4 regions of the Halomonas sp. MCCC 1A11062 genome follow, and region 1 is predicted to be linked to each of the others. Evidence: predicted binding sites of a transcription regulator. Region 1 holds the regulator's gene; each other region holds the start of a gene.
What was found. Region 1 encodes LexA, which represses DNA repair genes until DNA is damaged. Its sites were predicted from a motif close to TACTGTNTANNTANACAGTA; they were not measured.

Region 1 (5,771 bases):
AGCTCTGGATGGTTGAATTCATCCCAGATCGTAACGTCGAGGCGTTGGAGTGCCTGTTTGAGGCGCTCGATCTGATACTCGTTGCCGGGAATCGCCTTGGCCGAGAACAGCACGGTGTCGCCTGCCACCAGCTCGAAGCTGTGGTGTCGGCCGTGGGCGAGGCGGCTCAATGCCGCCCGAGGTTCGCCCTGGCTGCCCGTGGCGATCACCAGCACCTCTTCCGGAGGCAGATAACCCAGGTCGCTGACCGGGACAAGCGCCGGCATGTCCTCCAGGTAACCCAGCCCCCGGGCCACGGCTACCATGCGTTCCATGGCGCGACCCATCAGACTTACCCGGCGTCCGCAGCGCTCGGCGGCTCTGGCCACGGCCAGCACCCGGGCCAGGTTACTGGCAAAGCAGGTCACCACGACCCGGCCCGTGCACTGGGCAAGGCGCTGCTCCAGGGCCCTGGCGACTTCGCCTTCGCTGCGCGAGTGGCCCGGCATGGGAGCATTGGTGGAGTCTCCCACCAGCAGGTCGAGCGGTGCCAGGGCGCGAAAGGTCGCGCCTTTCACTGGCGGGCCGATGAGCGGTTCCGGGTCGAGTTTCCAGTCGCCGGTATGCAGCACCCGGTAATCGCCGACGACGATCAGCAGCGCGCAGCTCTCCGGTATCGAGTGGGTCAACGGCAGATAGCGCAGGGTGAAGGGGCCGCTTTCCAGGGCTTCGCCCGGCTCGATTACCTGAATGGCATCGATGGCCAGGCCGCGCTCGTGGAATTTGGCGCGCAGCAGGCCGGCCGCCAACGGGGTGGCATAGATCGGGCATTGCCACTTGGGCCACAGCCAGGCGGCGGCACCGATGTGGTCTTCATGACCGTGGGTGATGAGCAGCGCCTGGGGGCGAATGCCGAGGGCCTCGGGTGTTTCCAGGCTGGGAACCTGCAGCGGTGAGTCGGGCAGATCCTGACGGATCATCATGCCGCAATCGACCGCGATCCATGTCTCTTCGTACCCATAAAGCGTCATGTTCATGCCGATCTCACCACAGCCCCCCAGCGGCAGGAAGTGAAGCGGGCGGCGGCGGCGGGGGCGAATGGTGACGCGAGTAGAAGACATCGGCAAGACAGGGACCAGGCAATGGAGTCTTCACTATACGGGATCGTCGCGACCCTTCACAATGCAATGCCCGCGGGCGGCTGCGGTTGGGCGTGTCGTGGGTATGTCGATTTCGCTACAATGCCGGCTTCCTGATTCCGTTCAGCAGCGGGTTTTTCATGTCTCACTACTATCGACTCGTCGTCTCCTGTCCCGATCGTCGCGGCATCGTGGCTCGCGTTTCCGGGTTCATTGCGGGCCATGAGGGCTCCATCACCGAAGCGAGCCAGCACTCCGATCTGGAGGCCGGACGCTTCTTCATGCGCTACGAAATTCTCGCCGACTCCATCGGCATGAGCGCAAGCGAGTTGACCGAGGCCTTCGATCCCGTGGCCCGTGAATTCGACATGGAGTGGGCTCTGCGCGATACCCGCCGTCGTCCCAAGGTGGTGATCATGGTCTCCCGCGAGTCCCACTGTCTGGTGGATCTGCTTTACCGCTGGACGGCAGGGGAGCTCGATTGCGAGATCGTCGGTGTCATCTCCAATCACGACGACATGCGCGGCCTGGTGGAGTGGCACGACCTGCCGTATTTCCATGTTCCCGTGCAGGCCGACGACAAGGAGGCAGCCTTTGCCGAAGTGGAGCGCCAAGTCGAGGCCCTGGAGGCCGACGTCGTGGTACTGGCCCGCTACATGCAGATCCTGCCGCCGCGACTGTGCCAGCGCTATGCTGGTCGGGTGATCAACATCCATCACAGCTTCCTGCCCTCCTTTGCCGGTGCGCGTCCCTATCATCAGGCTCACTCCCGGGGCGTGAAGCTGATCGGCGCCACCTGTCACTACGTCACCGAGGAACTGGACGCCGGGCCGATCATCGAACAGGACATACACCGGGTGAGTCACTGCCATACGCCGCAGGACCTGGTGCGTTTCGGCCGCGACGTGGAGAAGGCGGTATTGGCCCGCGGGTTGCGCTGGCATCTGGAAGATCGGGTGCTGATCCACGGCAACAAGACGGTCGTCTTTGCCTGAACCCGAAGGGAGTTCGGCATGACCATATCCGAGCTGATACTACCGACATGGATACTGCTCGCCTGCGCAGCGGTATCGTTGTCGGTGCTGGGGCTGTCGGTGGTGCATCACTCCTGGCAGGTGCTGCTGAGCGACCGGGCTCTGCAGCACCGCTGGCTGGCGGCAAGCGTGGCGGTCGTGCTGATGTGGCAGCTCAGGGCGCAGTCGGTGGACTGGCTGAGCCTGCACTTGATGCTCACGGCATTGCTGACGCTGATCTTCAAGGCGCCATTGGCGCTCATGACCAATCTGATCGCCAATCTCTCCCTGGTGCTGCTGGGCAAGGTCGGCTGGCCCTTGCTGGGCGTCAACGTGCTGGTCAACGGGGTGATTCCCATGATGATCACGGTGTCGATCTGGCGCATCGTGGACCGCTATCTGCCCGACAACCTGTTCGTGCTCATATTCGTATGCGGCTTCTTCGGTGCGGCGCTGGCAGCGCTGGGAGCTGGGGGCGCTGGGCTGGGGCTGGTCATGCTGGCGGCCGGCGATCCGGAGGCGGTGTACCTGGCCAGGGAGTATGCACTGTTCCTGCCACTGCTGATGCCGCCCGAAGCCTTCATCACCGGGATGCTGCTCAGCATTCTAATGGTCTACCACCCCCACTGGGTCGCCACCTTCGACAGCCACCGCTATATCGATACCAAGTGATCGGGAGGCGGTAGTTGAGTGGCAGGCGGCGAGGAATCAGAAGGGCAGGCTGAGCTGGCGTCTGGCATCGTCCGACACCAGCCTCACGCCCACGCCGAGCAGGCGCACCGGGCGTCCTTGCCTGGCCCAGGCCTGCTCCATCAGCGAGGCGAAGGTCTCGGCGCTGGGCGAAGCGCCTCGGGAGTCCAGCGTGGTCAGCGAAAAGTCGTCGAAGCGTACCTTCACGAAGGCCCCCGACACGGGCGGGTGGCCGTGGCGAGCCAGACGCGCCTCCAGGCGTTCGCAGAGCGGGTTCAACTGTTCGTAGCACTGGGCCAGGTCGGGCAGGTCGCTGGCAAAGGTGGTCTCCACGCTCACCGACTTGCGCTCGCGCTCGATGCGCACCGGCCGCTCGTCGATGCCCCGCGACAGTTCGAACAGGCGGCGGCCGAACTTGCCGAATTCCTGCAGCAGGCGTTCCAGAGGAACCTGCTGCAGATCTTCGCAGGTGGCAATTTCGAGCGTCTCGAGACGCTTGGCCGTGGCCGGGCCGACGCCGTGCAGCTTGGTTACGGGCAACTGGCGCAGGAACGCATCGACCTGGTCCGGGGCGATGACGGTGAGGCCGTCCGGCTTCTCCCAGTCGCTGGCGATCTTGGCCAGGAATTTCGCCGGGGCCGCGCCTACCGAGACGGTGATTCCGACGCGTTTGAAGCACTCCTCCTTCAACCAGCGCGCCATCCAGGTGGCGCTGCCCGAAAAGCGCGTGACGTCGGTGACGTCGAGGAAGGCCTCATCCAGCGAGAGCGGCTCCACCAGCGGCGTCAGCTCGTGAAAGATGGCCAGCAGCTGCTGCGAGGCTTCGCGATAGCGGTCGAAGTCACCCTTGAGCAGGGTGAGGTGGGGGCACAGGCGCAGAGCCCTGGCGGTCGGCATGGCGGAGCGGATGCCGTAGGCCCGCGCCGGATAGTTGCAGGTAGCGATCACCCCGCGGCCCTCGGCGCTGCCGCCGATGGCCAGCGGCACCTCGCGCAGCGCCGGGTTGTCGCGCATCTCCACCGCGGCATAGAAACAGTCGCAGTCGGCATGCAGAATCTTGCGACTCATGGTGTTTCACCAAGGCATCGGAGCTGAGCGAGCGAAGGCCAGACAAGGCAAAAATTGGCGAAAAAGCGGAGTTTGCTTTTGCAAATGAGCATTTTAAGCCAATTTTTAACGCCGTATGGCCGAGCGCAGCCAGCTCTTACCCTAAAGCTTGGCCGTTGCCGCCACGAATTACCCCCACCCCAATCCCTTCGATCTCGAGTTCCTGATGGCGCAGATCGACCTCGATGGGAGCGAACTCCGCATTCTCCGCTTCCAGCACGACCCGATGGCCCTGGCGGTGGAAGCGTTTGACCGTCACCTCGTCTTCGAGACGCGCCACCACGATCTGGCCGTCGCGCACACGCTCGGTGCGATGCACCGCCAGCAGGTCGCCTTCGAGGATGCCGATATCCTTCATCGACAGGCCGCGAACCTTGAGCAGGTAGTCGGCGCGGGGCGTGAAGTAGTCCGGCGGCAGTGGGCAGTAGCGATCGATATGCTCGGCGGCGAGGATCGGGCTACCGGCGGCGACCTCACCGATCACCGGCAACCCCTCGCTGTTGGGCTCCAGGGCGCTGGTATCGTTGTCCTGTGCCGGCAGGCGTATGCCGCGCGAAGTGCCGCGTATCACCCGGATCACGCCCTTGCGCTCCAGCGCACGCAGGTGCTCCTCGGCGGCGTTCGGCGAGCGGAAACCCAGGGCCCGGGCGATCTCGGCCCGAGTGGGAGGATAGCCGAGCTCGTGCATGGTCTTGACGATGAAGTCGTACACGTTCTGCTGGCGCGAGGTGAGGGGGCGGCTCATGGCGAACTCCGATGGCTGTCTTGCTCTATTGTGCAAGTATACAGCATGGAAGTCTATCCAGTAAAAGTGAAGTTCAGCCGAGCTGTATTCCGCGGTGTCGTTTAAAACGCTGATGCAACGCTATACGTTGTGAGAAGGCAGCGAATGACGTAGACTTTTGTAATGTTTAAAACAGGCGTTTCCAGCGGGAATTGATCATGGCCCAGACCGATACCGTCACGCGCATTCTCGATACCGCCGAGGTGCTTTTTGCCGAACGCGGTTTTGCCGAGACCTCACTGCGCACCATTACCAGCAAGGCGCGCGTCAATCTAGCGGCAGTGAACTATCACTTCGGCTCCAAGAAGGCGCTGATCCAGGCGGTATTCTCACGCTACCTTGACCCTTTCACGGTGCGTTTCCATCATGCCCTCGATGAACTCGAGGCGCAGCATGCCGGTGGCGTCATTCCGTTGGAAGAGCTGCTCGAGACCATGGCGCGCACCGTGCTCGAGGTGCCGGCGGAGAAGCACAGCCTCAAGGTGTTCATGAAGCTGCTGGGGTTGGCCTACAGCCAGGCCCAGGGGCATCTGCGGCGGCACATCCAGGAGGAGTACGGCAGCGTCTTCACCCGCTTCACCGACCTGGTGCGTCGCGCCACCCCCGAGCTGCCGGATGCCGAACGCTTCTGGCGTCTGCACTTCGTGCTGGGCACGGTGATCTTCACGCTGTCCGGTCTCGATGCGCTACGAGACATCGCCGAGAAGGACTATCACGAGCACGTGTCGGTGCGTGACCTGATACGCCGTCTGCGGCCGGTCGTGGTCGCCGCCATGAATGCGCCGCTGCCGCCGCCGCCCGCCGTGCAGCCGGCCAAGGCGAGCTGAGATGCAAACGCCGAGGCTCGATGCGTTGCCTCCCAGTGAAGGGGTATGGCTCGAGGTCGACATCGGCCGCCAGTGCCTCGTGCACTGGCAGGGCGAGCAGCGGCAGGAAGAGTGGTCCGTTTCCACCGGGCTTGCCGGTACCGGCCAACGTGAAGACAGCGGCCGTACACCGCTCGGCTGGCATTACGTGCGGGCCGCCATTGGCGATGGCTTGCCCCCCGGTAGCGTGTTT
Region 2 (5,771 bases), on a different contig from region 1:
GCCGCGCCAACCACCACAGCCCGGCACAGGCGATGGCAAAACGCAGGGCGGTGAGCGACAGCGGCGGCAGCTCGCTCATCATCCCCACGGCGGGAAACGACAGCCCCACCAGCAGGGCCCACAGCAGCATGCCGAGGTGGGCCAGGCGGAGCGACGTCGGCGCGCTCAATTTTCCCAGACGATGGCCAGTTCCTCGTCGCCCGCCATGCGCTGCAAGTGGGAATCCACCACGCCCTCGAGACGGTCGAGCACCTCTTCGTCCAGCGCCTCGATGGCCACCAGCAGCTTGCCCGGTTCGACGCGCATCACGCAGGAGCCGCCCTCGAACGCCACGCGACTCTGCTCCTCGCCCTGCTCCACCTCCAGCTTGTGCGCCCAGTGCTTGCACAGCCGGTTCATCACCCTCGCCCCGGATTCGGTGGCGATCACCGCACGCGACATCGGCATAGCAACGATCTCCATTCGTATCTGAGCCAACAGACTAAGACGCCGGAGCGGGTTGGCGCCAGCCCCGATGCACAGCGCAGGGCGGAACGCTGGGTTCGAAGGAACCGTTCACGCCGAAAACGCAAAAGCCCCCGACACCGCCAGGGCTCGGGGGCTTTCGTGGCGCAGTTCCGCCTTACGGCTTCATGTCTTCGAAGAACTTCTTCACGCCGTCGAAGAAGCCGCTCTTCTTCGGCGAGTGGTGAGCGCTGTTGCTGCCCCCCAGGCTCTCCTGAAGCTGGCGCAGCAGCGCCTTCTGGTCTTCGCTGAGGTTGACCGGGGTCTCCACCACCACCTTGCACAGCAGGTCGCCGGGGGGGCCCCCGCGAACCGGCTTGACGCCCTTGCCGCGCAGGCGGAACAGCTTGCCGGTCTGGGTCTCGGGCGGAATCTTGAGCTTGACCCGGCCATCCAGGGTGGGCACTTCGAGCTCGCCACCGAGTGCGGCATCGACGAAGTTGATCGGCACCTCGCACTGCAGGTGCTTGCCGTCGCGCTGGAAGATACGGTGTGGCTTTATCGCCACCTGCACGTAGAGATCGCCGGGCGGGCCGCCGTTGATGCCGGACTCGCCCTCGCCGTTGAGACGAATGCGGTCGCCGGTATCGACCCCAGCGGGAATCTTCACCGACAGGGTGCGGGTCTCACGCACACGGCCTTCACCGTGGCACTTGTGACACGGCACCTTGATGTGCACGCCGCTGCCGTGACAGGTGGGACAGGTCTGCTGCACGGCGAAGAAGCCCTGCTGCATGCGCACCTGACCCAGGCCGTTACAGGTGGGGCAGGTCTCCTTGGTGGAGCCCGGCTCGGCGCCCTCGCCGTCGCAGCGGCTGCACTCCACGTGACGCGGCACGCGAATGTCCACCGTGGTGCCGGCCACCGCGCTCTCGAGATCGAGCTCGAGGTTGTAGCGAAGGTCGCTGCCGCGCTGCGGCGCATGGGGGCTGCGCCGACCGCCGCCGCCACCGAAGATGTCGCCGAACACGTCGCCGAAGATGTCACTGAAGCCGCCGGCACCCGCACCGCCGAAGCCGCCAGCGCCGAAACCGCCGGCCTGTCCGTCTACGCCGGCATGGCCGAACTGGTCGTAGGCGGCACGCTTCTCGCTGTCGGAGAGGATCTCGTAGGCCTCGGAGACCTCGCGAAACTTCTCCGCGGCCTTGTCGTCATCCGGGTTACGGTCCGGGTGGTACTTCTGCGCCAGCCGTCGGTATGCCTTCTTGATCTCTTTGGTGTCGGTCCCTCGTTCGACACCGAGCACCTCGTAATAATCGCGTTTGGACATGGGTCCATGCGCCTCCTGGTCTAGGCAGTGCTGCCCGATCCGCGGAAACGGCAACGCGGGAGTCGTCCCCCCGCGCTACCGTCGTCCGTGGCATCGCCTTGGCGATTACTGCTTCTTCTGATCGTCGTTGACTTCTTCGTACTCGGCGTCGACCACGTCGTCTTCCTGCTTGGCACCGGCCTCCTGGCCCTCGCCACCGGCCTGCTGGGCGGCCTCGGCCTGGGCGGCATACATCTTCTGCGCCAGGTTACCGGAGAGCTCGGTCAGCTTGTCCAGCTTGGCCTGGATGTCGTCCTTGTCGTCGCCCTTGAGCGCTTCCTCGAGTTCGGAGGCGGCCGTCTCGATGGCCTGCTTCTCCTCGTCGGTGCCATGCTCGCCGGCTTCCTGCACGGTCTTGCGCGCGGCGTGGACCATGCCGTCGGCCTGGTTGCGCAGCGCCACCAGCTCCTCGAACTTCTTGTCCTCGTCGGCGTGGGCCTCGGCGTCGCGCACCATCTGCTCGATCTCGTCGTCAGTCAGACCGCTAGAGGCCTTGATGACGATCGACTGCTCCTTGCCGGTGGCCTTGTCCTTGGCGGACACGTTGAGGATGCCGTTGGCATCGAGGTCGAAGGCCACCTCGATCTGCGGCACGCCGCGCGGCGCCGGCGGAATGTCGGCCAGGTCGAAGCGGCCCAGCGACTTGTTCTGGCCAGCCTGCTTGCGCTCACCCTGAAGCACGTGAATGGTCACGGCAGTCTGGTTGTCATCCGCGGTCGAGAAGGTCTGGGTCTTCTTGGTCGGGATGGTGGTGTTCTTCTCGATCAGCGGGGTCATCACGCCGCCCAGGGTCTCGATACCCAGGGTCAGCGGGGTGACGTCGAGCAGCAGCACGTCCTTGACGTCGCCGCCCAGCACGCCGCCCTGGATCGCCGCACCCACGGCCACGGCCTCATCCGGGTTGACGTCCTTGCGCGCTTCCTTGCCGAAGAAGTCGGCGACTTTCTTCTGCACCAGCGGCATGCGGGTCTGACCGCCGACCAGGATCACGTCGTCGATCTCGGAAGCGGACAGGCCGGCGTCGGACAGCGCGGTCTTGCACGGCCCCAGCGAGCGCTGCACCAGCTCTTCCACCAGCGACTCCAGCTTGGCCCGAGTCACCTTCACATTGAGGTGCTTGGGTCCGGTGTTGTCGGCGGTGATGTAGGGCAGGTTGACGTCGGTCTGCTGCGCGCTGGAAAGCTCGATCTTGGCCTTCTCGGCGGCTTCCTTGAGGCGCTGCATGGCCAGGTTGTCGCCGGACAGGTTGATGCCGCTGTCGGCCTTGAACTGATCGACCAGGTAGTTGATCAGCGCCATGTCGAAGTCTTCACCGCCGAGGAAGGTGTCGCCGTTGGTGGCCAGCACCTCGAACTGGGTCTCGCCGTCGACGTCGGCCACCTCGATGATGGAGATGTCGAAGGTACCGCCGCCCAGGTCGTACACGGCGATGGTCTTGTCGCCGCGCGACTTGTCCATGCCGTAGGCCAGCGCCGCCGCGGTGGGCTCGTTGATGATGCGCTTGACTTCGAGACCGGCGATACGACCGGCGTCCTTGGTGGCCTGACGCTGGCTGTCGTTGAAGTAGGCCGGCACGGTGATCACCGCCTCGGTGACCGGCTCGCCCAGGTAGTCCTCGGCGGTCTTCTTCATCTTCTTCAGCACTTCGGCGCTGACCTGCGGCGGTGCCAGCTTCTTGTCCTTCACCTGCACCCAGGCGTCGCCGTTGTCGGCCTCGGTGATGCCGTAGGGCACCATCTTGATGTCCTTCTGCACCACGTCATCCTTGAAGCGACGACCGATCAGGCGCTTGATGGCGTACAGGGTGTTCTGCGGGTTGGTCACCGCCTGGCGCTTGGCCGACTGCCCCACCAGAATCTCGCCATCATCGGTATAGGCGATGATGGAAGGCGTGGTGCGGGCACCTTCGGCGTTCTCGATCACCTTGGCGCTGTCGCCGTCGAGCACGGCCACACAGGAGTTGGTGGTCCCCAGGTCAATACCGATGATGCGTCCCATAGGAAATCCTCGAAAATTCGTTTGCCTTGAATCCATCGCTGCGGCAGTTGCCGCGGTTGACGTCTATCTGGGGGCGCCGGGTGGCTTTTCAAGCCCCGCCCCCGTTTTCATTCGCTAGGCCTCAGCCGGTGGCCTGACTGACCACCACCATGGCCGGACGCACCAGGCGCCCGTTGAGCAGGTAGCCCTTCTGGATCACTTCCATCACGCTATTGGGCTCGAGCTCGGGGTTGGGCACCATGGCCATCGCTTCGTGGAACTTCGGGTCGAACGGCTCGCCGGCCGGCTCGACCGTTTCGACGCCGAACTTGGCCAGCACGTCCTGCTGCATCTTCAGCGTCATGGCCACGCCCTCGCGGTGAACATCGCTGGCGTCCTCGCCCATGGCGTCCAGCGCCTTCTCCAGGCTGTCGACCACCGGCAGCAGTTCCTTGACGAAGCGCTCCAGGGCGAACTTGCGCGCCTTCTCGGCCTCCTGCTCGGCGCGGCGCCGCACGTTCTGCGCTTCGGCGGCGGCGCGCAGCGCCTGGTCCTTGGCCTCGGCCAAGCTCTGCTCCAGCTCCTCGACCTGGGCTGCCAGCATGTCGGCCTCGGGGTTGTCGCTCACCTCCGTCGGCTCCTCGGAAGCCGCGGCGTCGTCCTCCACGAGGCTAGCCGCATCGTCCAGCTCGCCTTCCAGCGGCTCCGGACGGGCCTCTTTCTCGCGCCGCGCCAGCTCGTCGTCAAGCGGGGTCTGGGGTTCTTTAGCCATGCGCATCTCCTGAAGCAGCACCGGCCCAGCGAGGCCGGAAAGATTTCGAATCGGCAAATGCCTTGTAAGGTCTGCGGCCTATATGGGGGTCCTCGCCGCAAACTCAAGTGATCGGGCATCAACGATGGGGTCTGTTTTGCGCATGTGTTGTGAGCGAACCTCGACTACTGTATAAAAACGCAATAACGTGTATGGATATCCAGCTCACCAGGATACCGGCCGCCGGGAGGTCCCATGCTGACTCAGCTTGCCATTCGCGATTACGCCATCGTCGATACGCTCGATCTGGAGCTTGCCGGCGGCATGACCGCCATCACCGGCGAGACCGGCGCCGGCAAGTCGATCCTGCTCGGCGCCCTGGGGCTGTGCCTGGGCGAGCGCAGCGACGCCGCCAGCGTACGCCACGGCTGCGAGCGCGCCGATCTCTCGGCGCGCTTCGACATCGCCGCCCTGCCCGCCGCCCGCACCTGGCTCACGGAGCGCGAGCTGCCCGACGACGACTGCCTGCTGCGCCGGGTAGTGACCGCCAGCGGCCGCTCCAAGGCATGGATCAACGGCCAGCCGGCCACGGTGGCCGATCTCAAGGCACTGGGCGAGCACCTGGTCGAGATCCACGGTCAGCATGCCCACCAGCTGCTGCTGCGCGAGGAGACCCATCTGCGTCTGCTCGACGACTTCGCCGGCAACCGCGCCGCGGTGAACGAACTCAGCGAGACGTTCCGCCGCTGGCAGGCGACCCGCAAACGCCTGAAGCAGCTGACCGAGAGCGGCGACGAGGTGCAGGCGCGCCGCCAGCTGCTGCGCTATCAGGTCGAGGAGCTCGATCTCCTGGCGCTAGGTGACGAGGAGCTCACCACCCTGGAGCACGAACAGGAGCAGCTCGCCCACGCCGAGGAGACGCTGCGCGAGGCGCAGCACGCCGCCGAATGCTGCGACAACGACGAAGGCGGCGTATTGACTCTGCTCAATCAGGCGATACATCGGCTCGATCCGCTGCCAGGCAGCGACCGCGGCGCACTGGCCGAGATCCTCGCCATGCTGGGCGAGGCGCGTATCCAGGTCGAGGAAGCCGTGCGCGAGCTGCACCGCTTCGCCGACGCCACCGAGCTGGACCCGGAGCGCCTGGCCTGGGTCGAGTCGCGCCTGGGCGAGGTGCATCGCATCGCGCGCAAGCATCACGTCATGCCCGAGGAGCTGCCCGCCCTGCAC
Region 3 (3,504 bases), on a different contig from region 1:
CCACTGTTCGATAATTTTTTTGTCCGTTTGTCACCACGATCTCTGGCGCGCGCCGCCCAAGACGCGCACAACCGCACCGTGCCGCCTATCACGACACGAAAAAGCTCAGTAAAAACAGTGGCATGAAAAAAAGCAGCAACTAGTCGACAGGATGGCTTGCAATGCTCAAGCCCTTGGTTTTACTATCGAAACCCCTCTGCGGGTGTAGCTCAATGGTAGAGCAGAAGCTTCCCAAGCTTAAGACGAGGGTTCGATTCCCTTCACCCGCTCCAGCGTCTCCCCAATCCATTGATTTCTCCAGCCTCCCTTCCTCAGCAAGGGTTGATGGCTACATGTGTGGCTATACCAATGGCTACGGTAACGGCAAGCTGGCGGCGCGGAACCCTGGACCGTGAATGCGAAAGCCCAGAACGCGAAAGCCCGGCCATGAGGCCGGGCTGGGTCTTCGCTTCCTTTCCACTTCCTCAAGCCTCCTGCTTGAGCCTCCTTGGTTCCTGAGTCTCCCTTGACGTGTCCTTCCCTGCAGGGCCTCCGTGCCCGATGCGCCTACTATGCCAGCCAAGACGTGCGCCATGTATTAGCTTTGACTTCAATTGTTGTAAGAGATTGCCGACTCGAGCTGTCAGCTTTGGCCCCTCACGATCAGGTACTGAGTCGTGAACCCGCTGTAGCTAGGTGAAAAAACGCCAATAAAAGAGCCCCGGCGGTGGCCAGGGCAGGCTCGATGAGACGCGATATTTTGGCGAACCCGTAAGAACGCGAAACCATAGCGTCTCTCGCATGGGAGACGGATACCGGGAACAGCTGACGAAGGAAGCCGTGTCGCCTGGCTGGTGTGCCAACAAAAAAAAGCCCGACCGCACGGGCCGGGCTTCTATCGATGCGTCCCTATCCAACCAAACCTTGGGCATCCTGCCCAAGCCTCCTTGGGGTAAGAGCATTCCGTCGCTCGGCCTTCCCTGTAGGGCTTTCCCTAGCCCGTTACCCACAGGGTAGTAGCTTCGCGCCAGCAGTGGTTTAACTCAGGATATCGAAAGGCGTAAGAAATTTGCTTCGTGTTTGTAGGCTATCTCCTACAAAGGAGTCTGATTACGCCGCCCTTCGCTCACCTTCGCCAGGCCGACACGCTCCCCAAGCTAACTTCCATTAGCACTTACCTGTTGCCTGACAGTGCCAGTGTCGCAAATACTGTACAAAAACACAGAAAACACCAAGGGACTCACATGACACTGGCAAACCTCATCCCAGCTCACCCCGAGCCACCACCGCTTGCGCTGCCTCACCCGCTGGCCCTGGGCCGCGCCGGCCTCAGCGGCTTTCCCAGCCCGGCGCAGGACTACGAAGGCCGTACGCTCGACCTCAACGAGCGCCTGGTCAAACGCCCCTCGTCGACGTTCTTCATGAGCGTGACCGGCGACAGCATGGAGCGCCTGGGGATCCACGAAGGCGATCTGCTGCTGGTCGATCGCTCACTCGAGCCCCGCCCCGGCCATATCCTGGTAGCTTTGGTCGAGGGTGAGATCACCGTCAAGCGATACGAGCTGCGCGGCAAGGTGCCGTGCCTCTGCTCGGGCAATCCACGCTATGCGCCGATCCCGCTCGTCGACATCGAGTGTCAGGTGTGGGGCGTGGTGCGTGCGGTCATCCACGAGTACCCGGTATGAGCATGATCGGTCTGGTCGATTGCAACAGCTTCTATGTCAGCTGCGAGCGCGTCTTCCAGCCCCGGCTGTGCGGTTTACCTGTTGGGGTAATGTCGAATAACGACGGCTGCGTCATCTCGCTCTCCGACGAGCTGAAGGCCCTCGGCATCAAGTTGGGAATGCCATCCTTCAAGCTTCAGCCTCTGGTACGCAGCGGGCAGATCCACCTGCTCTCCTCCAACTACGAGCTCTATGGCGACATGAGCCAGCGGGTGCAGGCAGTGCTTGAGGAGTTCAGTCCAGCCGTAGAGCCCTACTCCATCGATGAGATGTTCGTTCGCTTCGACGGCTTCGCCCACGAGCCACTGCTCGAACACGCCCGGCAGCTGCGCCGGAAGGTGCGCCAGTTCACCGGCATTCCGGTATGCGTAGGCGTGGCCCCCACGCGCACCCTGGCCAAGCTGGCGAACCGTGCCGCCAAGAAGATTCCGGCCTGCCAGGGCGTCTGCATACTTCACGCCGGCAGCGCGGAAACCCGCGACCTGCTGCAGAACACCCCCCTGGGCGATGTATGGGGCGTGGGCCGGCGGCTCGTCGAGCGTCTGGCCCTGATGGGCATCAAGAGCGCCTGGGACCTCGCCCAAGCCAACCCGAAGGAGATCCGGCGCCACTTCTCGGTCACCCTCGAACGCACCGCCCAGGAGCTGCGCGGTGTGTCCTGTATCGAAATGAGCGACCTCGATGAAGCCCGCCAGCACATCATGACCAGCCGCTCGTTCGGCAGGCTCACCGACAGCCTGGACGAGATTCGCGAGGCGATTCGACAGTACGGCCAACGTAGCGCCGAGAGACTGCGCCGCCAGAACGGTCTCGCCAAGGCGGTGCTGGTGTTCCTCAAGACCAACCCGCACCGGCAGGACCTGCTGCCACACTCACCGAGCCTGGTACTCGAACTGCCCCGCCCCACCGCCGACAGCCGCGAGATCCTGCATGCCGCCGGCCACGCCCTGGAGCGGATCTACCGCAAGGGCCACCTGTACCAGAAAGGCGGCGTGATGCTGCTCGACCTGATCGACGCCGACCGCCAGCAGCTCTCTTTACTGGATACGCCCCAGAGCGATGCCGAGCGGCAGCGCAGCCAGAAGCTGATGGACGTGCTGGATACCCTGAACCGCAGGATGGGGCGCGATACGGTGAAGCTAGGCATGCCCACCCCCGGGGCGGCGTGGCATTTGCGCTGCGCCCATCGCTCGGATAGGAGCACGACACGCTGGGATGAGCTGCCCAAGGCCAGGGCGCTATAACGCGAAACCCGGCCGTGAGGCCGGGCTGAATCTTCGCTTCCTTTCCACCTTCTCAAGCATCCTGCTCGAGCATCCTTGGTACCGAACAATCCTTTGCTCTGTCTTCCCTGAGGGGCTCTCCGTTGCCCCGTTATCCATAAGGTAGCCGCTCCAAGCGGAACGTGGTTTAACGCACGATATGAAGCGACGTAAGACATTGCCGCTTCGCTTTGTAGGAAATATCTTACAAACACTTCGAAATGGCGGCCCGCTGGGCCCTCATCCCGTCTCTGCACTACCCTTCACAGTGAACGGCGCGACATGGAGGACGACATGGACAAGGCCGTCATCGACGTGATCCGCGAGAAGGAGCAACTGCCCGACAGCATGAGCGACAGCGAAATCGCCCGGGAGTACAAGGGGACCTATACCGCCGCACGCGCTGCGGTGAGCCTGGAGCACAAACCGCTCGACCAGGTGCTCGCGGATGCCATGGCCAAGGTGCTCCCGTTCATGAGGAAGAAGAAGTAGCCCGTGGCGTACGCCCCCTGCCCGATCTCGACGACATGTGGAATCCG
Region 4 (5,771 bases), on a different contig from region 1:
TGTGCCGTTCCGACCGCGTGGCCAAGTACAACCGCCTGCTGGTGATCGAGCAGCAGCTCGGCGAGCGGGTGAGCTACCCCGGACGAGGGGCCATCAAAGGGCAGTGATTGGGCTCTGAACCGACGATATCGCTGACAATTTTGTAGGAAATTGCCTACAAAGAGGCGACGATCCAAGCCTAATCCTACTAGGAAAAACCGATGCCTTGAGTGTCGGTTTTTCTTTATCTGGTTGTTTTTAAAGGATTTGATGTTTTCGCTGTCAACCGGCTAGATTTGGCGAGGTTGCCAGGGGCGCGCAGGAGCGCGTTTGCGTCTTTTGGCGGAAATGCCAGAATGCGTGTGGGACAAGGCAGAGCGGGAGGCTCTCCAGCAGGATGCAACGGGATGCTTGATTCGTGGCACGCCCGGTGTGACAGGAAGTCGCCTCCGGGCAGGGAAGCTGCCACTGGAGAGAGGGCGGAAGGAGCCGCCCAAGGAAATGCTGGGAGCCGGGCGGCCTTAGGGCCGCCTTTTTTTTGCCTGTCAATCATGTCTCGTTCATGAGCAAGCCTTGCTCATGAACGATGCCGAAGGCCGCTTGGCCCTTGGCGCATGTCGCCAGGTCTGAAGGGATGGTTGGCGCGCAGGTCGGGAAGAGGGCGCTCAGCGCTCCAGGTACTGCAGCTTGCCCGGCTTGCCATCCCACTCCTCGGCGTCGGCCGGCGGATCCTTCTTCTCGGCAATGTTCGGCCACACCTCGGAGAGTTCGGCGTTGAGCGCGATGAACTCCTCCTGGCCTTCCGGCAGCTCGTCCTCCGAGAAGATCGCTTCGGCGGGGCACTCCGGCTCGCACAGGGCGCAGTCGATGCACTCGTCCGGATGGATCACCAGGAAGTTGGGCCCCTCATAGAAGCAGTCCACCGGGCAGACCTCGACGCAGTCGGTGTACTTGCACTTGATGCAGTTTTCGGTGACGACAAAGGTCATGCCTGTCTCCCTCTTCACGGCCGGGTGCCTTGCCCGGGGTGATGTCGATAACTTGTTTAAGCCTAAAAGTTATAAAAAACCAACTTCTTATAATGGCGATAAAATTGGACGCTTCATTCTAGTCATGGCGGCCTGCCTGAGCAAGCGGCACGGTGCTCATAGCTGCTCGCGCCAGGTATAGATCAACTCCAGCGCCCGGCGCGGCGTCAGCTCATCCGGGTCCAGATCGGCCAGGGCGTCGAGCAGCGGGTGCGGTGCGCTGGCGAACAGGTCGCTCTGCATCGGCTTGGCAGCGTCGCCCCGAGGCATGCCGCCGCCGCGACTGCTCTGGTCGACCTCCTGCTGCTCGAGCTGGGCCAGCTTGTCCCGCGCCCGCGCGATGACCGACTGCGGCACGCCGGCCAGCTGAGCCACCTGCAGGCCGTAGCTCTGGCTGGCGGGGCCCTCTTCCACCCGGTGCATGAAGACGATGCCGTCGCGATGCTCGGCGGCGGTGAGGTGCACGTTGGCCACCCCTTCGGCCTGCTCGGCCAGCGCGGTCATCTCGAAGTAGTGGGTGGCGAACAGGGTGAAGGCGCGGGTGCGGGTCAGGTGCTCGGCGCTGGCCCAGGCCAGCGACAGGCCGTCGAAGGTGCTGGTACCGCGGCCGATCTCGTCCATCAGCACCAGGCTGTGGTCGGTGGCGTTGTGCAGGATGCTGGCGGTCTCGGTCATCTCCACCATGAAGGTGGAGCGTCCGCCGGCCAGGTCGTCCGACGAGCCGATACGGGTGAAGATGCGGTCCACCGGGCCGATGCAGGCCTCGTCCGCCGGCACGAAGCTGCCGGTATGGGCGAGCAGCACGATCAGCGCCGCCTGGCGCATGTAGGTCGATTTACCGCCCATGTTGGGGCCGGTGATCACCAGCATGCGGCGGCTGTCGTCGAGCACCAGGTCGTTGGGCACGAAGGGGGCGTCGCTGACGTGCTCCACCACCGGATGGCGTCCGCCGCGAATCTCGATGCCCGGCGCCTCGGCGAGCCGGGGCCGCGAGAAGCCCAGCGCCTGGGCGCGCTCGGCGAAGGCGCAGAGCACGTCGAGGGCGGCCAGCGCGCGGCCGGTGCCCTGCAGGGGGGCAAGCTCGGCGTTGAGCGAATCGAGCAGGCCGTCGTAGAGCAGCTTTTCGCGGGCCAGGGCGCGCGACTTGGCCGACAGCGCCTTGTCCTCGAACTCCTTGAGTTCGGGGATGATGAAGCGCTCGGCGTTCTTCAGGGTCTGGCGGCGCACGTAGTCCACCGGCACCTCGCGGGCCTGGGCGCGGGGAATCTCGATGTAGTAGCCGTGTACGCGGTTGTAGCCCACCTTGAGGCCGGCCAGGCCGGTGCGCTCGCGCTCGCGGGCCTCGAGCTTCACCAGATAGTCGCCGGCGTGCTCGGCCAGGCCGCGGTAGTCGTCGAGTTCGGCGTCGAAGCCGTCACGAATCACGCCGCCGTCGCGGATCACCACCGGGGGGTTGTCGAACAGCCCCCGGGCGAGCATGTCGGCCAGCTCAGGATAGGGGCGGATATGGTGGGCCAGTTCGTCCAGCGCAGTGCCTTCGCTGTAGTCCTGCAGCTCGCGCTGGAGCTCCGGCAGGGCGAGCAGAGCGTCGCGCAGGCGGGCCAGATCCCGCGGCCGGGCGCTGTAGAGCGCCACCCGCGCGAGAATGCGCTCCACGTCGCCGATCGCCTTGAGCAGCTCGCGCAGGGCGACGAAACCTTCCTGCTCGAGCAGCAGGGCGACCGCCGCCTGGCGCCCCTGCACCTGGTCGCGGTCGCGCAGTGGGCGGTTGAGCCAGCGCTTGAGCAGCCGCGAGCCCATGGCGGTGGCGGTGGTGTCGAGCACGCTGGCCAGCGTATTGTCGCCACCCCCGCCGAGATTGATGTCGATCTCCAGATTGCGCCGGCTGGCGGCGTCGATCACCACGGCGTCGTCGCGGTTCTCCACCCCCAGCGCGGTGACGTGGGGCAGCGGCGAGCGCTGGGTGTCGCGGGCGTATTCGACCAGCACCCCGGCGGCGGTCAGCGCGGCCTCGAGATGGGCACAGCCGAAGCCGCGCAGGTCCTGCACCTGGAACTGGTCGCACAGCAGGCGCGTGGCCGATTCGAGATCGAACAGCCAGTCGCTCTGGCGGCGCAGGCCCGGTCGCCCTTCCAGGGCGGGCGGCAGCGACAGGCTCTCGGCGATGAGCAGCTCGGCGGGGTCGAGACGCTGAAGCTCGGCGAGCATGTCGCCCTCGCCCTCCACCTCGAGCACGCTGAAGCGTCCACTGGAGAGCTCCAGCCAGGCGATGCCCCAGCAGTCGCCGGCCGGGTGCACGGCCACCAGCAGGTTGTCGCGGCGGGCGTCGAGCAGCGCCTCGTCGTGCAGCGTGCCGGGGGTGACGATGCGCACCACGCGGCGCTCCACCGGTCCCTTGCTCGTCGCCGGGTCGCCGATCTGCTCGCAGATCGCCACCGATTCGCCGGCCTTGACCAGGCGCGCCAGGTAGCCCTCGGCGCTGTGGTAGGGTACGCCGGCCATGGGGATCGGCTTACCGGCGGACTGGCCGCGCTGGGTCAGGGTGATGTCGAGCAGGGCGGCGGCGCGCCTGGCGTCGTCGAAGAACAGCTCGTAGAAATCGCCCATGCGATAGAAGAGCAGCACGTCGGGATGCTCGCGCTTGATCTTCAGGTACTGGGCCATCATCGGGGTGTGGGCCGGCATGGCCGTCTGGACCGCGTCGTTCATGCGTTCTCGGCTGGCTCGTCGATTGTATGGGGCGTGGGAGGGCAAGGTTAACATGCACGGCCCGGAGCCGACACGCTCGGGGCCGGCGGGAATCTGCGCAGAGGATGGCCTGTCGCTTCGGGAAGGATGCGCTATGGTGGCAGGCAGTCCCATTCGATCAGGAGCGATACCATGCCGCATAGTGCTTCCAGCCTGGCCAACCTCGATCTCACCACGCTGGCCGAGCGCCTCGGGCGGCGCTGCCGCGAGCAGGGCGTCAGCGTGACTGCGGCCGAATCGTGCACCGGCGGCGGGGTGGCCAGTGCCATCACCGCGGTGGCGGGCAGTTCGGACTACTTCGAGACCGGCTACGTGACCTATTCCAATGCGGCCAAGGCCCGCCTGCTGGGCGTTGCCGAGGCGCTGATCGCCCAACACGGTGCCGTCAGCCGCGAGGTGGTGGAGGCGATGGTGGCGGGCGCTTGTCGCGACAGCGGCGCCAAGCTGGGAGTGGCGATCAGCGGCGTGGCCGGGCCCGATGGCGGTACGCCGGAGAAGCCGGTGGGTACCGTATGGCTGGCCTGGGGCAGTGAGCACGAGCAGCGCGCCGAGCGCTTCCACTTTCCCGGCGACCGCCGGGCGGTGCGCGAGCGGGCGGTGCGCGAGGCCATCGTCGGGCTGATTCGCTACCTGGAGAACCCGCCGGGGCAGGCACGTTGAACGAGTGACTAGGCGCGCGGCGTTTTTTTCGTCATACTACTGTCCAACCATACAGTGTCCGGGCGTGCTCCCCTTGGCGGCCCACCATTCATCATTGCATTTGCAGCGTCTGCGAGTTCTGCGAGGAGAGCCTCATGGCACAGGATGAAAATCGTTCCAAGGCATTGAATGCCGCCCTTTCCCAGATCGAGCGGCAGTTCGGCAAGGGTACCGTGATGCGCCTGGGCGATGCGCCGCGGGTGGCGATGCCTTCGGTGTCCACCGGTTCGCTGGGGCTGGACATCGCCCTGGGCATCGGCGGCCTGCCCTTTGGTCGCGTGGTGGAGATCTTCGGTCCGGAATCCTCGGGCAAGACCACCCTGACCCTGTCGGTGATCGCCCAGGCCCAGAAGCAGGGCAAGACCTGCGCCTTCATCGATGCCGAGCACGCCCTCGACCCGAGCTACGCCGAGAAGCTCGGCGTCAACCTCGACGACCTGCTGGTATCGCAGCCGGACACCGGCGAGCAGGCGCTGGAGATCTGCGACATGCTGGTGCGCTCCGGCGGCGTCGACGTGATCATCATCGACTCGGTGGCGGCGCTCACCCCGCGGGCCGAGATCGAGGGCGAGATGGGCGACTCTCACGTCGGCCTGCAGGCGCGCCTGATGTCCCAGGCGCTGCGTAAGATCACCGGCCACATCAAGAACGCCAACTGTCTGGTGGTGTTCATCAACCAGATCCGCATGAAGATCGGCGTGATGTTCGGCAGCCCCGAGACCACCACCGGCGGCAACGCACTGAAGTTCTACGCCAGCGTGCGCCTCGACATCCGCCGCACTGGTTCGGTCAAGCAGGGCGACGAGGTGACCGGCAACGAGACCCGCGTCAAGGTGGTGAAGAACAAGGTGGCACCGCCGTTCCGTCAGGCCGAGTTCCAGATTCTCTACGGCAAGGGCATCTACCACGCCGGTGAGGTGATCGATCTTGGCGTACAGTGCAACCTGGTCGACAAGGCCGGCGCCTGGTACAGCTACAAGGGCAACAAGATCGGTCAGGGCAAGGCCAACGCCGCGCAGTTCCTCGAGGACAACCCGGCGGTGATGGAGGAGATCGAGAGCCAGATCCGCGGCCAGCTGCTGGCCACGGCGGCGCCCAAGGAAGAGGAGGTCGCCGAGCCGCTGGCCGCCGAGGCCGAGCGCGAGGACGACCTGCTCTAAGCATGCTGCTCTAAAACCATGTTGCGCTAAACCATGCCATTGCAGCCCGGCTCCGAGCGTGCGTCGTCCCCGCGGGACGACGCTATCCGCCTGCTGGCCCGGCGCGAGTACGCTCGCGCCGAGCTGGCCCAGCGGCTCGCGGCGCGAGCCCACTCGG

Region 2: a site for LexA is predicted at 4,728-4,747, ahead of recN (DNA repair protein RecN). Genes of this name have one in related genera too.
Region 3: a site for LexA is predicted at 1,187-1,206, ahead of umuD (translesion error-prone DNA polymerase V autoproteolytic subunit). Genes of this name have one in related genera too.
Region 4: a site for LexA is predicted at 4,453-4,472, ahead of recA (recombinase RecA). Genes of this name have one in related genera too.

The regions. Positions count from the first base shown of each region.
Region 1 is NZ_JABFTW010000009.1:77,045-82,815, reverse strand. Features, by position in the region: gene HOP58_RS11760 (ribonuclease J) at 1-1,016, opposite strand, end outside; gene purU (formyltetrahydrofolate deformylase) at 1,259-2,113, shown strand; gene HOP58_RS11750 (energy-coupling factor ABC transporter permease) at 2,132-2,803, shown strand; gene dinB (DNA polymerase IV) at 2,840-3,889, opposite strand; gene lexA (transcriptional repressor LexA) at 4,026-4,673, opposite strand; gene HOP58_RS11735 (TetR/AcrR family transcriptional regulator) at 4,871-5,539, shown strand; gene HOP58_RS11730 (L,D-transpeptidase) at 5,541-5,771, shown strand, end outside.
Region 2 is NZ_JABFTW010000001.1:484,524-490,294, reverse strand. Features, by position in the region: gene HOP58_RS02295 (DMT family transporter) at 1-169, opposite strand, end outside; gene HOP58_RS02290 (DUF2218 domain-containing protein) at 166-447, opposite strand; gene dnaJ (molecular chaperone DnaJ) at 623-1,774, opposite strand; gene dnaK (molecular chaperone DnaK) at 1,880-3,811, opposite strand; gene grpE (nucleotide exchange factor GrpE) at 3,933-4,562, opposite strand; gene recN (DNA repair protein RecN) at 4,797-5,771, shown strand, end outside.
Region 3 is NZ_JABFTW010000026.1:51,642-55,145, reverse strand. Features, by position in the region: tRNA gene HOP58_RS19865 (tRNA-Gly) at 199-272, shown strand; gene umuD (translesion error-prone DNA polymerase V autoproteolytic subunit) at 1,224-1,664, shown strand; gene HOP58_RS19855 (Y-family DNA polymerase) at 1,661-2,947, shown strand; gene HOP58_RS19850 (hypothetical protein) at 3,260-3,457, shown strand.
Region 4 is NZ_JABFTW010000007.1:72,562-78,332, reverse strand. Features, by position in the region: gene eno (phosphopyruvate hydratase) at 1-107, shown strand, start outside; gene fdxA (ferredoxin FdxA) at 645-968, opposite strand; gene mutS (DNA mismatch repair protein MutS) at 1,125-3,716, opposite strand; gene HOP58_RS09590 (CinA family protein) at 3,888-4,415, shown strand; gene recA (recombinase RecA) at 4,550-5,614, shown strand; gene HOP58_RS09580 (regulatory protein RecX) at 5,648-5,771, shown strand, end outside.